Regions from separate parts of the Variovorax sp. V93 genome, predicted to be linked through region 4. Evidence: predicted binding sites of a transcription regulator. Region 4 holds the regulator's gene; each other region holds the start of a gene.

Region 1 (3,494 bases), on a different replicon from region 4:
GCGCGACCAGGTGCGGCAGGTCCTGCCGTTCGTGCAGCGCCGGCAGCTGGAGCGACAGGCCGTTGAGCCGGTAGTACAGGTCTTCGCGGAAGCGCCCGGCCTCGATCTCGCGGCGCAGGTTGCGGTGTGTCGCGCACACCAGGCGGAAGTCCACCGCCATCGGCTTGCCGCCGCCCAGCGGCGTCACCTGCCGGTCCTGCAGCACGCGCAGCAGCCGTGCCTGCAGTGCGAGCGGCATGTCGCCGATCTCGTCGAGCAGCAGCGTGCCGCCGTGCGCCTCGCGAATGCGGCCGGCTGCGCCGTCGCGGCTCGCGCCGGTGAAGGCGCCGGGCCGGTAGCCGAAGAGCTCGGCCTCGATCAGCTGCTCCGGCAGCGCGGCGCAGTTGACCGCAACGAACGGCCCGTCCCGGCGCGTTCCGCTCGCATGCAGCGCCCGCGCGAACACTTCCTTGCCGACGCCGGAGGCGCCCAGCAGCAGCCAGGAGATCGGCTTGTCGAGCACCCGCCGGGCGCGCTCGACGGCGGCTTGCATGGCCGGGTCGCCGGTGTCCAGCGCGGCCAGCGCGTCGGCGTGTGTTTTTTCCGCCGCACGCGGCGCCGGGGCCGCGCCGGGCGAGGACGTGAGCACATGGCGGCCAGCCTCCACGCGCAGCCAGAGCGCGCTGCCGTCGTGCCGGCGCACCGTGCGTGGCGCGCCGCCCGGCTGGCGGCACCAGGCCATCAGCGTCGTCATATCCAGCTGCAGCAGCTGCTCGACGGCGGCGGCGCCCACGTCGGCGCGGGACAGGCCCAGCATGGCGAGCGCGGCCGCATTCGCGCCCATCAGCCGGCCGTCGTCCGACAGCGCCAGCAGGCCCTCGGCCACGCTGCCGATGCCCTCGGGCTGCAGATGCAGGCGCAGCCGCAGGTCGGCGGCGTGGCGCGTGTCGAACAGCTTCTGCTCGACCGTGCGCACCGCCAGCCGCACCAGCGCCAGCGCATGGCGGTGGTGGCCGCGGTGGTCGCCCGAGATGTCGAGCACACCCAGCACGCGGCCGTCGGGGCCGGTGATCGGCGCGGCCGTGCAGGTGAGAAAGCCGTTGCGGTCGAGGTAGTGCTCGCCGGCATGCACCACCAGCGGCGCCGCGTCGGCCAGCGCGGTGCCGATGGCATTGGTGCCGCGCCAGCGTTCATGCCAGTTGGCGCCGGGTCGCAGCGCCACGCGCTGTGCGCGGTCCGCGAAATTCGCATCGCCCATGGCCTCCAGCAGCATGCCCTGTGCGTCGGCAAGGATCACCAGGCTGTCGGTGTCGCGCATCTGCTCGAACAGGAACTCCATCACCGGCCGCGCATGGGAGGCCAGTTCGCGCTGCTGCTCGAGCGCGCGTGCCAGCTGCGCCGCGGAGGCATGGGGCGCGCCTGGCGCGCGGCCGGCCGGTGCCAGGCCGAAGCCGCGGCTGCGCTCCCAGCTTCGGCGCAACGCGGCATCGATCAGGCCGTCGGCCACCTCGCCGGTGGTGGTCAGCTGGCGGCGCGCCTCGCGCAGGCGCGAGCCCGGCGTGCGCGCGGCGACGTGGTGTGAAGTCGTCTGCATCTCGGTTGTCTCCAATAGGGCCTCTCCGGGCCCTGGTGTCACGGCATCGAACGTTCGAGCATGAATGCGGCGGTGCACTGTTCCGTTTCGTGACAGCTGCTCAGCGCGGCACGCTCTGCTGCGCAGTCTGGCGTAAGAAACTGACCCGGTTCTTGCGCCAGATCAGAGCATTCGCGCCCAAGAGGGGGTGGCATGGCGTGTGCAATGCAGCACGCGGGACCGCGCGGCATCCGGCTTGCGCGGTCGCCTTCCACCCCTTACCCGACGGAGACAAGAGACCATGCAATACGCCAGCCCCAACACCCCCGGTGCAAAGATCGACTTCAAGCCGGCCTACGACAACTTCATCAACGGCAAGTTCGTGCCGCCGGTGAAGGGCCAGTACTTCGATGTGATCACGCCGATCACCGGCAAGCCCTACACGCGCGCCGCCCGCTCGGGTGCCGAAGACATCGAGCTCGCACTCGACGCGGCCCATGCCGCCGCCAGCCAATGGGGCCGCACCTCGCCGGCCGAGCGTGCCAACGTGCTGCTGAAGATCGCCGACCGCCTGGAGCAGAACCTCGAACTGCTCGCCTATGCGGAAACCGTGGACAACGGCAAGCCCATCCGCGAGACGCTCAACGCCGACATTCCGCTGACCATCGACCACTTCCGCTACTTCGCCGGCTGCCTGCGCGCACAGGAAGGCGCACTGAGCGAGATCGACGAGAACACCATCGCCTACCACTTCCACGAGCCGCTGGGCGTGGTGGGGCTGATCATTCCGTGGAACTTCCCGATCCTGATGGCCGCATGGAAGCTCGCGCCCGCGCTTGCCGCCGGCAACTGCGTCGTGCTCAAGCCCGCCGAATCCACGCCGGTGAGCGTCATGGTGATGGCCGAGCTGCTGGCCGACCTGCTGCCGCCCGGCGTGCTCAACATCGTGAACGGCTACGGCCGCGAAGCCGGCATGGCGCTGGCGGGCAGCAAGCGCATCGCGAAGATCGCCTTCACGGGTTCCACCGCCACCGGCCGCGTCATCGCGCAGGCCGCGGCCGGCAACCTGATTCCGGCCACGCTGGAGCTCGGCGGCAAGAGCCCCAACATCTTCTTCGAGGACATCGCCGACGCGGACGACGACTTCTTCGACAAGGCCATCGAAGGCCTGGTGCTGTTCGCGTTCAACCAGGGCGAGGTCTGCACCTGCCCGTCGCGCGCGCTGATCCAGGAGTCGATCTACGACAAGTTCATGGCGCGCGCGCTCGAGCGCATCAAGGCCATCAAGCAGGGCCATCCGCTCGACACCGACACCATGATGGGCGCCCAGGCCTCGGCCATGCAGATGGACAAGATCATGAGCTACCTCGCGCTCGGCAAGGAAGAGGGCGCGCAGTGCCTGACCGGCGGCGGCCGCGCGCAGCTCGGCGGCGAACTCTCCGGCGGCTACTACATCGAGCCCACGCTGTTCAAAGGCCACAACAAGATGCGCATCTTCCAGGAAGAGATCTTCGGCCCCGTGCTCGCGATCGCGACCTTCAAGACCGAGGCCGAGGCGCTGGAGATTGCCAACGACACGCCCTACGGCCTGGGCGCCGGCGTGTGGACGCGCAACGGCAGCACCGCCTACCGCATGGGCCGCGCCATCCAGGCCGGCCGCGTCTGGACCAACTGCTACCACGCCTACCCGGCGCACGCCACCTTCGGCGGCTACAAGGAATCGGGCATCGGCCGCGAAACGCACAAGATGATGCTCGACCACTACCAGCAGACCAAGAACCTGCTGGTGAGCTATTCGCCCAAGAAGCTCGGGTTCTTCTGACGGCACGGCGGCGCCCGACGAAGATGACGGCGCTGTAATCCAGCCGACGGGAAACCGTCGGACTGGATCGCTAGAGTGGCATGCATGCCCGTCGAATACGGACAGGCATTGCCGCTCTAT
Region 2 (3,494 bases), 290 kb from region 4:
GCGCCGACCAGCCGAGCTTGGCGGCGGCGCTGTAGACGAACTTGCGGGCCGCATCGTCGAGCGCAGCATGCTTGTCGATGGCGCCGGCCTGCAGCGCCTGGTTGGGGCTGCCCTGGCGCTGCAGGGCGAATTCGCGCGCGGCCACCACGCGGCTGCGGATGCTGGCCGTCGATTCGCCGGCGGGCGCATCGATGAGCTGCTGCGCCGATACCGCGGGCACTTCGATGTGCAGGTCGATGCGGTCCAGCAGCGGGCCGCTGAGCTTGGCCTGGTAGCGCGAGATCTGGTCCGGCGTGCAGCGGCAGGCCTTCAGCGTCGAGCCCAGGTAGCCGCAAGGGCAGGGGTTCATGGCCGCGACCAGCTGGAAGCGCGCCGGAAACTCGGCGCGACGGGCGGCGCGCGCGATGGTGATGGTGCCGGTCTCCAGCGGCTCGCGCAGCGCCTCGAGCGCGGAGCGCGCGAACTCCGGGAATTCGTCCAGGAAGAGCACGCCGTGGTGCGCCTGCGAGATCTCGCCCGGCCGCGGGGGCGAGCCGCCGCCCACCAGCGCCACGGCGCTCGACGTGTGGTGAGGCGCCGAGGTCGGCCGGTTCATCCAGCGCGCGGCCGAGAAGCTGCCGGCCAGGCTGGCCACGGCCGCGCTCTCCAGCGCCTCGTCCACGCTCATGGGCGGCAGCAGCCCGGCAAAGCGCTGCGCCAGCATGGACTTGCCCGAGCCGGGCTCGCCGACCATCAGCAGGCTGTGCCCGCCCGCGGCGGCGATCTCGAGGGCGCGCTTGGCGCCCGCATGCCCCTTGACGTCGGCCAGGTCCGCATAGAGCGGCGCGGCCGCTGCGGCCGCGGCATGAACCCGGGCCCAGCCGTCCGCGGCGGGCGGCTGCTGGCGATCCTCGCCCTGCAGCGGCGCGGCGCCCTCGGGCATGAAGCGCTGCACCACGTCCAGCAGGTGCCTGGCGCCGTACACCTCGCTGCCGGGCACCAGCGCCGCTTCCTGGGCGCTGCCGGCGGGCAGCACCAGGCGCGTCGCGATGCCGCGCGTGTGCAGGGCCAGCGCCATGGCCAGCGCGCCGCGCACGGGCCGCAGCTCGCCTGAAAGAGAGAGCTCGCCGGCAAATTCGTGGCCTGCCAGCAGCGCGGGCTGGATCTGCCCGCTGGCCGCGAGGATGCCGAGTGCGATCGGCAGGTCGAAGCGGCCGGAATCCTTGGGCAGGTCGGCCGGCGCCAGGTTGACGACGATCTTCTTGTTGTTCGGAAACTCCAGGCCGGCGTTCTGGATGGCCGAGCGCACCCTTTCGCGCGCCTCCTTGACCTCGGTCTCCACCAGCCCGACGAGCGTGAAGCTCGGCAGGCCGTTCGCCAGATGCACCTCGACCGTGACACTGGCCGCTTCCAGCCCAAGCAAAGCACGGCTTTGCACCAAAGACAGGCTCATTCCACTCCCTCTCACCATTGTGGTGCGCCCGTTTTTGGCCGGGCTCATGCACCGCGGTGCCCCATGGGGTACCGCAACCGAACACGCTTGTAACTATTTCGCCTGGGTTGCCGGTGCGGGAGCGGCCGCCGTGCCGCAGGGCAAAACGTGCACTTTGGCACGCTCCCTGCTATGAGACGGTGTCCCCCAACAATCCAACCAACTCCGAGGAGTCTCGATGATGCACCGTAAATTCGCCCAGGCAATGGCCGTGGCCACCCTTGCCGCCCTGCCGATGCTTGCGAGCGCACAGCTCACGGGGAATGTGGCACTGACCAGCAACTACAAGTTCCGCGGTCAGGACCAGGACATGATCGGGAAGAACGACTACGCCAAGACCAAGGGCTTCAAGCCCGCCATCCAGGGCGGCTTCGACTACGCCTTCGGCGAGAGCGGCTTCTACGTGGGCAACTGGAACTCCAGCGTCAACTGGCTGCAGGGCAACAGCATCGAGAGCGACATCTACGGCGGCTACAAGTTCAAGGCCGGCCCCTTCGACCTGGACGTGGGCGCGCTCAGCTACATCTACCCGGGCAACTCCGCGGGCAACACCACCGAGCTGTACGGCGCCGGCACCTGGGCCGACGAGGCCATCGGCTCGTTCACGCTGAAGTACTCGCACACGGTGTCGAAGGACTACTTCGGCTACGCGGGCAACAAGGCCGGCTCGGGGCTGAAGGGCCGCAACACGGGCTACCTGAATCTGGCCTACAGCAAGGAGATCGTGCCCAAGCTCACGCTGAAGGCGGCCGTGGGCTACACCCACATGTCCAGCGACATCCGCAGCCTGGGCTACAAGAGCTACGTGGACTACAACGTGGGCGTGTCGTACGACTTCGGCAACGGCCTGGCGCTGGCCGGCTCGGTGCAGGGCGCCAACAAGAAGAGCTCGTACCTGGCGGTGGCCAACCCCGGCTACGACTTCGGCTTCGGCACCTTCGGCCAGACCACCTATTCGCCCAACAAGGCGCGCTTCATCGTTACGCTCAGCAAGACGCTGTAAGCAGGCACAAAAACAAGGTGCGGCCCAAGCTGCCGCACCATTCATTCCATCCAAGAAGGAGAAAGTCATGAAGCTGGTCACAGCCATCATCAAACCGTTCAAGCTCGACGAGGTGCGCGAAGCCCTCTCGGCCATCGGCGTGCAGGGCATCACGGTCACGGAGGTCAAGGGCTTCGGCCGCCAGAAGGGCCACACCGAGCTGTACCGCGGCGCGGAGTACGTGGTCGACTTCCTGCCCAAGGTGAAGATCGAGGCGGCGGTCTCCGACGACCTCGTCGACCGCGTGATCGAAGCCGTGGAGGGTGCGGCGCGCACCGGCAAGATCGGTGACGGAAAGATTTTTGTCTACAACCTCGAGCAGGTCGTTCGCATCCGCACCGGTGAAACCGGCCGCGAAGCCCTCTGATCCAGCCCGGAAAACAACAACCATGAAAAAACTGCTTGTTTCTCTCGCGCTCGGCCTGAGCCTGCTCGCCGCAGGCACGGCGAGCTTCGCCCAGGCGCCTGCTGCTGCCACGCCCGAGGCGCCCGCGGCATCGGCGCCCGCAGCTGCCGCACCGGCACCCGCGGCCGCCCCGGCCGCCGCCGCGCCTGCAGCTGCTGCCGAAGCAGCGCCCGCCGCGGCGCCTGCCGCTCCTTCGTTCAACAAGGGCGACACCAGCTGGATGATGCTGTCCACGCTGCTCGTCATCATGATGACCATCCCCGGCCTGGCGCTGTTCTACGGCGGCCTGGTGCGCAGCAAGAACATGCTGTCGGTGCTGATGCAGGTGATGGTCACCTTCTCGATGATCGTGGTGCTGTGGCTCATCTATGGCTACAGCCTCGCGTTCACCGAGGGGAATGCCTTCTTCGGCGGATTCGACCGGCTCTTCATGAAGGGCGTGTTCGATCCGGCCACCGGCGTGTTCGCGCCCGGCGCCACCTTCAGCAAGGGCGTCTACATCCCCGAGCTGCTGTTCGCCGCCTTCCAGGCCACCTTCGCCGGCATCACCTGCTGCCTGATCGTGGGTGCCTTCG
Region 3 (3,494 bases), 1.1 Mb from region 4:
TCGGCCGTGTGCAGCGTGACCGACGAGCCACCGATGCTGCTGGTGTGCCTGAACCGCTCGGCCTCGGTGTACCCCGCGTTCACTGCCAACGGCGTGCTCTGCGTGAACGTGCTCGCGGCAGGACACCAGGCGCTCTCGGGCCTGTTCGGCGGCAAGACGCCGATGGACGAGCGCTTTGCCGCGGGCCGCTGGAGCCGCAAGGCCACGGGCTCGCCGGTGCTCGAAGATGCTGCGGCCTCGTTCGATTGCCGCGTGGTGCAGGCCACCAGCGCGGGCACGCACGACGTGCTGTTCTGCGAGGCGCTGGCGATTGCCATCGGCGGCAAGGCGCAGAGCCTGATCTATTTCGATCGGCGCTATCACGAAATCGCGGCGCCGCCGCAGCACTGACCGTCCCTGGGGCGTTTGCATGGCTCCTTCCCCCTCTGGGGGAAGGTTGGGATGGGGGCAGGCAGAGCGCCCGACAGGTACGCCGCTTGCCCCCACCCCTGCCCTCCCCCGGAAGGGGAGGGAGCAACTCCCTAACGCGGCGTGATGCCCTGCAGCACGATGCGCTGCACGTTCTCCACCGTCTGCTCGAAGAAGGCCGGGTCTTCGAGCGTATGCCCCGTCAGCGCCTGCACCTGCACGCCGAAATCGGCGTAGTGCTGCGTGATGGCCCAGAGCGCGAAGATCAGGTGGTGCGGATCGACCGGCGCGAGCTTGCCGGCGGCGATCCATGAACGGATGACCTCCGACTTGCGCTCCACCAGCGTGCGCAGTTCGCGGTCGAGCTCGTCGCGCAAGAGCGGCGCGCCCTGGATCATTTCGAGGCAGAACAGGCGCGATGCATCGGGCCGGTCGCGCGAGACCACGAGCTTGCGGCGGATGTAGCCGCCGATGGCTTCGCCCGGATCCTGCTCGGCGCTGAAGCCTCGCAGCGGCTCGAGCCACAGCGCGAGCAGGTCGCGCAGCACGTTGACGTACAGCTCTTCCTTGTTGGCAAAGTAGTAGAGCAGGTTGCTCTTCGACACGTCGGCGCGCGCCGCCACCTGGTCGATCGACGTGCCATGCAATCCGAAGCGCGAGAACAGGCCCAGCGCGGCGCCGAGGATGGCGCTGCGCTTGTCCTCGATCTGCCGCAGCCTGCGGCTCACCGCGGACGCGCTGCGCACGGCGGGCTTCGCGCGCTCGCGCGCCGGGCCCTTCACCGGGATCTTCTTCTTGGTGCTGCTGGCTGCGGCCAGCGCCTTGGTCTTCGGCATCTTCCCTCGCTTCGTCGATTACTTGCGGACTCTTCTTCCAACGCGCACCACTGTAAGGCCGCGGTGCATCGCGTTGCGCCAGCGCGGCCTCAAGGCACGGCCGGCACGCACCATGCTGACGCGGCCAACGCGTTTTGTCCATTTGGTCCAACTGGCACAGACGTTGCATGGCGAAAGGCATGCCAAGCACGAGGACCGACACATGAGCACCCTGCTGTCCGTACCCATCATCGATCTCGCGCCCTACTTCGCCGGCACGGCCGAAGGCAAGGCGCAGGTTGCGGCCAAGGTCGACGAGGCCTGCCGCAGCATCGGCTTCCTCGTCATCACCAACCATGGCATTCCCGCCGAGCAGATCGCGCGCGTGTCGCAGCTCTCGCGCCAGTTCTTCGACATGCCGCTGGCCGAGAAGCGCAAGGTCGACCGGCCGCGCGAAGACGCGGTGCGCGGCTACAGCGCGGTCGGCGAAGAAGGGCTTTCCTACAGCCTGGAAGAGGCCGCGCCCGGCGACCTGAAGGAATCGTTTTCCATCGGTCCCTCGAACGTGCCGGACGACGACTACCACCGCGGCCCCGCCGCCGGCCCGCACTTCGAGCCCAACAGCTGGCCGCCGATCGACGGTTTCCGCGAAGCTTATGAAAGCTACTTCGAGGCCATGAGCGATCTCTCGCGCTCGCTGATGCGCATCTTCGCGCTCGGCCTTGCGCTGCCAGAGACCTTCTTCGACGACAAGATCGACAGGCACATCAGCATGTTCCGCGTGCTGAGCTATCCGCCGCAGCGCGAAGCGCCGCTGCCGGGCCAGCTGCGCGCGGGAGCGCACAGCGACTACGGCAGCCTCACCATCGTGCTGCCCGACGACAAGGGCCTGCAGGTGTTCAACAAGGCGGGCCAGTGGGTCGACGTGCCGCAGGTGGAAGGCGGCCTGGTGGTCAACATTGCCGACCTGATGATGCAATGGACCAACGACCAGTGGGTGTCCACGCTGCACCGCGTGGTCAACCCGCCGTTCGAGGTGGCCAGCACCAACCGCCGCCAGTCGCTCGTGTTCTTTCACCAGCCCAACTATGACGCGATGGTCGAGTGCCTGCCGAGCTGCCTGGCGCCGGGCGAGCAGCCGAAGTACGCACCCATTTCTTCGGGCGACCATCTCACGTCGAAGTTCGTGAAGCAGACGACCTTTGGTGGGACCAAGGTGGCGGTCTAGATGAAGTCCTGTTTCTATGTTCGTCGCGTTGGTTGTCGTCCAGGGCGCGCTCCCGCCGACGGGGTACGCGGCGAAGCGAATGTCCTCCGGCCTGCGGCCTCCCCCTTGATTTCGCTGCGCAAGGCACCCCATCGACGTGATCGTTGGTCAGAGCAGTCGTTGATCGGCGATGCAACAGCAGCGTGTCCAGGTGCACAGAGCATCGGGTGCTCCCCGCAGCGAAATAAAGGAGAAGGCCGAAGGCCGGGGGACATTCGCGGAGGGGAGTACCCGATGCTCTGTGCACACGCCCCGAGCAAGAACGCCAGAACCACCACGAACGCGCAATGAGCACTTGACATGCCCCATCTCTCCTACGTCAACGTCTTCGCAAAGGACGTGGTCGCGCTCAGCGGCTTCTACCAGCGCGTGTTCGGCTTCCCCGAGATCGAGGCGATCCGCTCGCCGATCTTCCGCGGGCTCGACACCGGCAAGTCGAGCCTCGGCTTCAACGCGCTCGAGGCCTACGAGCTGCTGCACCTGGCCGAATTTTCCGACACACGTGGCGTGAAGTTCCTGCTGAACATCGACGTCGACAGCCGGGACGAGGTGGACCGCATGGTGCCCGTCGCGCTCGAGGCCGGCGCCACGCTGGTGAAGCCGCCCTACGTCACCTACTACAACTGGTACCAGTCGGTGCTGCTCGACCCCGAGGGCAATGTGTTCCGCATCAACTTCATGATGTGACGCGCGCGGCGCGCCCTTCCCTTCTTCCTTCCCTCTCGACACGCTCCCCACGAAAGGTTGCTCCATGCTGCTGCGCACTCCCACACACGGCTTCGCCCTTGGCCTTGCATCGGCGCTCGCGGCCGGCGGCGCGTTGTTCGCGCTGCCCGCCGCGGCGGCCGACGGCTTCACGCTCAAGGACAAGCCGAAAATCGCCATGCTCTACTTCGGCCCGAAAAACGACGGCGGCTGGACGCAGGCCTTCGACGAAGCGCGCGTGAAGATCGAGAAGGAGATCGGCCAGAAGATCCAGTTCGTCGAGAACGTGCCCGAGGACG
Region 4 (3,494 bases):
TGGTGACGATGCTGATCTTGACGTTGCGCCGGCGGATCTCGCGCATCACTTCGAGCCCCGCCTTGCCTGGAATCAGGTAGGGCGAGACGATGGTCACCTCGGAGCGCGCGCGGCGCATTTGCTCGACCACGTTGTAGCGCACGCTGTCGACATCGAGCAGCGGCACGCCGCCGTACGAGGCGGTCTTGCCGATCACGCGTTCGGGCGAATCGGCGTAGGCCTCGGCAAGGGTCCAGATCAGGTCGAGCTTGCCGGCAGCCAGGTCTTCGGCGATCGGGCTGTAGCCGAGCAGGTCGTTGGGCGCGGGCCTGGGCGGCGGCGGCGTGGTGTCGGGGCCGGTGGCGGCCTCGAAGCGCTTCTGCAGCTCGCCCTGCGGAAGTTCGCTGGCCACCACCGACTGGACCGGCCGCACATAGACGCTGTTCCAGTACTGGTCGAACAGCGCACCCAGCCGCGGGACCAGCGCACCAGCCACGAAGGTGTCGAGATCGAGGAAATTCTCGCCCGCCGTGCGCCTGAAATACTGGTTGCCGATGTTGCGCCCGCCCGCCACCGCCATCGCGCCATCGGCGATGAAGAGCTTGTTATGCATGCGCCGGTTGACGCGGCTGAAATCGAACAGCGAAGCGGTGAAGCGCCTGAGCAGGCTGCCGCGCCCGGCCGGAAAGGGGTTGAACAGGCGCAGCTCGACGTTGGGCGTGGCGGCCAGGCCGAGCAGCAGCTCGTCCTCGCCCGAGGTGTAGAGATCGTCCATCAGGAGCCGCACGCGCACGCCGCGCCGGGCCGCATCGCGCAGCGTGCGCAGCAGGTAGCGGCCGGTCTCGTCGTTCTCGATCTGGTAGTACTGCACGTCGAGCGTGCGCTGGGCGCGCCGCGCGAGCTGGATGCGGGTGTCGAAGGCGAAGTCGCCGCCCGGCATCAGGCGAAAGCCGCTCAGGTCGGGGTCGGGCTGCGAGGCCAGCGCGATCTTGCCGAGCGCGGTGTCGGCCGAGGCGGCCATGGCCTTGGTGGGCGGACGCGGTGCCTCGTCGGGCAGGGTGGCGCAGCCGGCGAACAGCAGCGCCGCCGCCATGGCGAAGACCCATTGCCCACAGCGCGACAGCAGGCGGCGGGCCATCGGCGGCTTTCTACAGGGCCTTGCGAAGGTTGGCGGGCGCGATGCGCAAGGCCTCGCGGTACTTGGCCACGGTGCGGCGTGCGCACTCGATGCCCTGCTCCTTGAGCATCTCGGAGATCTGGCTGTCGGACAGCGGTTTCTTGATGCTCTCGGAGCTCACGAACTGCTTGATCAGCGCGCGCACGGCGGTGCTCGACGCATTGCCGCCGGTCTCGGTGCCGAGCGCCGAGCCGAAGAAGTACTTGAGCTCGACCGTGCCGAAAGGCGTGGCCATGTACTTGGCCGTGGTCACGCGCGAGATGGTCGATTCGTGCAGGCCGAGTTCGTCGGCGATCTCGCGCAGCACCAAGGGCCGCATTGCGAGCTCGCCGTGCACGAAGAAGCTCTTCTGCCGCTCGACGATGGCGTTGCTCACGCGCAGGATGGTGTCGAAGCGCTGCTGGATGTTCTTGATGAACCAGCGCGCCTCCTGCAGCCGCTGCGACAGCGCCTGGCTGCCCTCGCCCTTGTGCGACTTGAGCGCGCCGGCATAGATGTCGTGCACGCGCAGCCGCGGCATCACCTCGGGGTTGAGCATGACGCGGAACTTGGCGTTGGTGCCGCGGCCGATCTTGGTGACGATCACGTCGGGAATCACGATGTTGCGCTCGACGTCGACGAAGCGGCGGCCCGGCTTGGGCTCCAGGCGCGAGATGATCTGCAGCGCCGAGCGCACCACCTCTTCGTTGGTGCGCGTGAGCGTGGCCAGGCGCTTGAAATCGCGCCGCGCGAGCAGCTCCATCGGCTGCTTGCAGATCGCGATGGCGGTCTTGCGCACCAGGGCCTGCTCTTCGGTCTCGCTTTCGCTGGCCAGCGCGCGCAGCTGGATGCACAGGCATTCGCCCAGATCGCGCGCGCCGACGCCGGCCGGCTCCAGGCTTTGCAGCAGGCCGAGCGCCACCTGGAAGTGGTGCACCAGTTCGTCGAACTGGTCGTTGTCGTCGCCCGCGAGGCCCGAGGCCAGCGCCGGCAGGGAGTCTTCGAGGTAGCCGTCGTCGTTGAGCGATTCGATCAGGAAGCGCAGCGCGGCGCTGTCGTTCTCGTTGAGCCGCAGGCTCAGCGCCTGCCGGTGCAGGAAGGACTGCAGCGACTCCTGGCTGCGCGCGAGCTCGGTGGCGTCGGCGCGTTCGTCGTCGCCCAGGTTGTTCTGGCGCGCGGGGGCGTCGCTGCCCCATTCGCTGTCGTCGGGCGCCATGTCGACGGTGCCGTCGCCTTCCCAGTCGGGCTCGCGCTCGGTGGCGTCGGCGGCGGGTACGTCGGCCTCGGCTGCCGAGGAGGTTTCGCTCGAAGTGGTGGTTGCGCTGCTGGCCGGGGCCGAGGCGAATTCGCCCTCGGCGGCTTCACCGGCTTCGTCGCGCGGCACCGGCGTGTCGATGGCGTCGAGCCCGAACTCCTCGCGCGCCGCTTCTTCCGCGGTGCGTTCGAGGAACGGGTTCTCGTCCAGCATCTGCTCCACCTCCTGGCTCAGTTCGAGCGTGGACAGCTGCAGCAGCCGGATCGACTGCTGCAGCTGGGGCGTGAGCGCCAGGTGCTGCGAAACGCGAAGGGACAGCCCTTGCTTCATGGAGACCGACTCCTCCCTTACATCCGGAAGTGCTCGCCGAGGTACACCCTGCGTACTTCGGCGTTGTCGACGATCTCCGAGGGTGTGCCTTGTGCCAGCACATGCCCGTCGCTGATGATGAACGCGTGATCGCAGATGCCCAGCGTCTCACGCACGTTGTGGTCGGTGATGAGCACGCCGATGCCGCGCTCCTTCAGGAAGCTGATGATCCGCTGGATCTCGATCACCGCGATCGGGTCGATGCCGGCGAAGGGCTCGTCCAGCAGGATGAAGCGCGGCTGCGTGGCCAGCGCGCGGGCGATCTCGACCCGGCGGCGTTCGCCGCCCGAGAGCGCGAGCGCGGGCGAATCGCGAAGATGGTCCACCCGCAGGTCGGCCAGCAGCCCCGAGAGCCGCTCCTCGATGCGCTGCTTCGTCAAAGGCGCGGGCTTGCCGCTGGCGTCGGGTTCGCGCTGGAGTTCGAGCACGGCGCGCACGTTTTCCTCGACCGTGAGCTTGCGGAAGATGGAGGCTTCCTGCGGCAGGTAGCTCAGGCCCATGCGGGCGCGCCGGTGGATCGGCATGTGGGCGATGGGCTCGCCGTCGATGGTGATGTCGCCCGCGTCGGCCCGCACCAGGCCCACGATCATGTAGAACGACGTGGTCTTGCCCGCGCCGTTGGGGCCGAGCAGCCCGACGACCTCGCCCTTTTGCACGTCGAGCGAGACGTCCCGCACGACCTTGCGGCTGCCGTAGCTTTTCTGCAGTCCGCGCACCACCAGGCGGCTGCCCGGC

The links. The regulator sigma-54, encoded in region 4, starts transcription at its own class of promoters, with help from an activator protein. The targets are predictions, from matches to a motif close to TGGCANGNAANCTGCTTT.
Region 1: adh (aldehyde dehydrogenase) is a predicted target of sigma-54. The motif match lies at 1,762-1,779, and genes of this name have one in related genera.
Region 2: ACAM54_RS01270 (TorF family putative porin) is a predicted target of sigma-54. The motif match lies at 1,588-1,605, and genes of this name have one in related genera.
Region 3: ACAM54_RS23455 (isopenicillin N synthase family dioxygenase) is a predicted target of sigma-54. The motif match lies at 1,397-1,414, and genes of this name have one in related genera.

What each region holds. Positions count from the first base shown of each region.
Region 1 covers NZ_AP028670.1:646,494-649,987, reverse strand. The annotation lists gene ACAM54_RS29070 (sigma-54-dependent Fis family transcriptional regulator) at 1-1,573, opposite strand, end outside; gene adh (aldehyde dehydrogenase) at 1,854-3,374, shown strand.
Region 2 covers NZ_AP028669.1:286,404-289,897, forward strand. The annotation lists gene ACAM54_RS01265 (YifB family Mg chelatase-like AAA ATPase) at 1-1,432, opposite strand, end outside; gene ACAM54_RS01270 (TorF family putative porin) at 1,653-2,474, shown strand; gene glnK (P-II family nitrogen regulator) at 2,542-2,880, shown strand; gene ACAM54_RS01280 (ammonium transporter) at 2,903-3,494, shown strand, end outside.
Region 3 covers NZ_AP028669.1:4,949,044-4,952,537, forward strand. The annotation lists gene rutF (NADH-dependent FMN reductase RutF) at 1-390, shown strand, start outside; gene rutR (HTH-type transcriptional regulator RutR) at 522-1,244, opposite strand; gene ACAM54_RS23455 (isopenicillin N synthase family dioxygenase) at 1,447-2,451, shown strand; gene ACAM54_RS23460 (VOC family protein) at 2,791-3,177, shown strand; gene ACAM54_RS23465 (BMP family ABC transporter substrate-binding protein) at 3,242-3,494, shown strand, end outside.
Region 4 covers NZ_AP028669.1:573,526-577,019, reverse strand. The annotation lists gene ACAM54_RS02580 (phospholipase D family protein) at 1-1,117, opposite strand, end outside; gene ACAM54_RS02575 (RNA polymerase factor sigma-54) at 1,128-2,720, opposite strand; gene lptB (LPS export ABC transporter ATP-binding protein) at 2,738-3,494, opposite strand, start outside.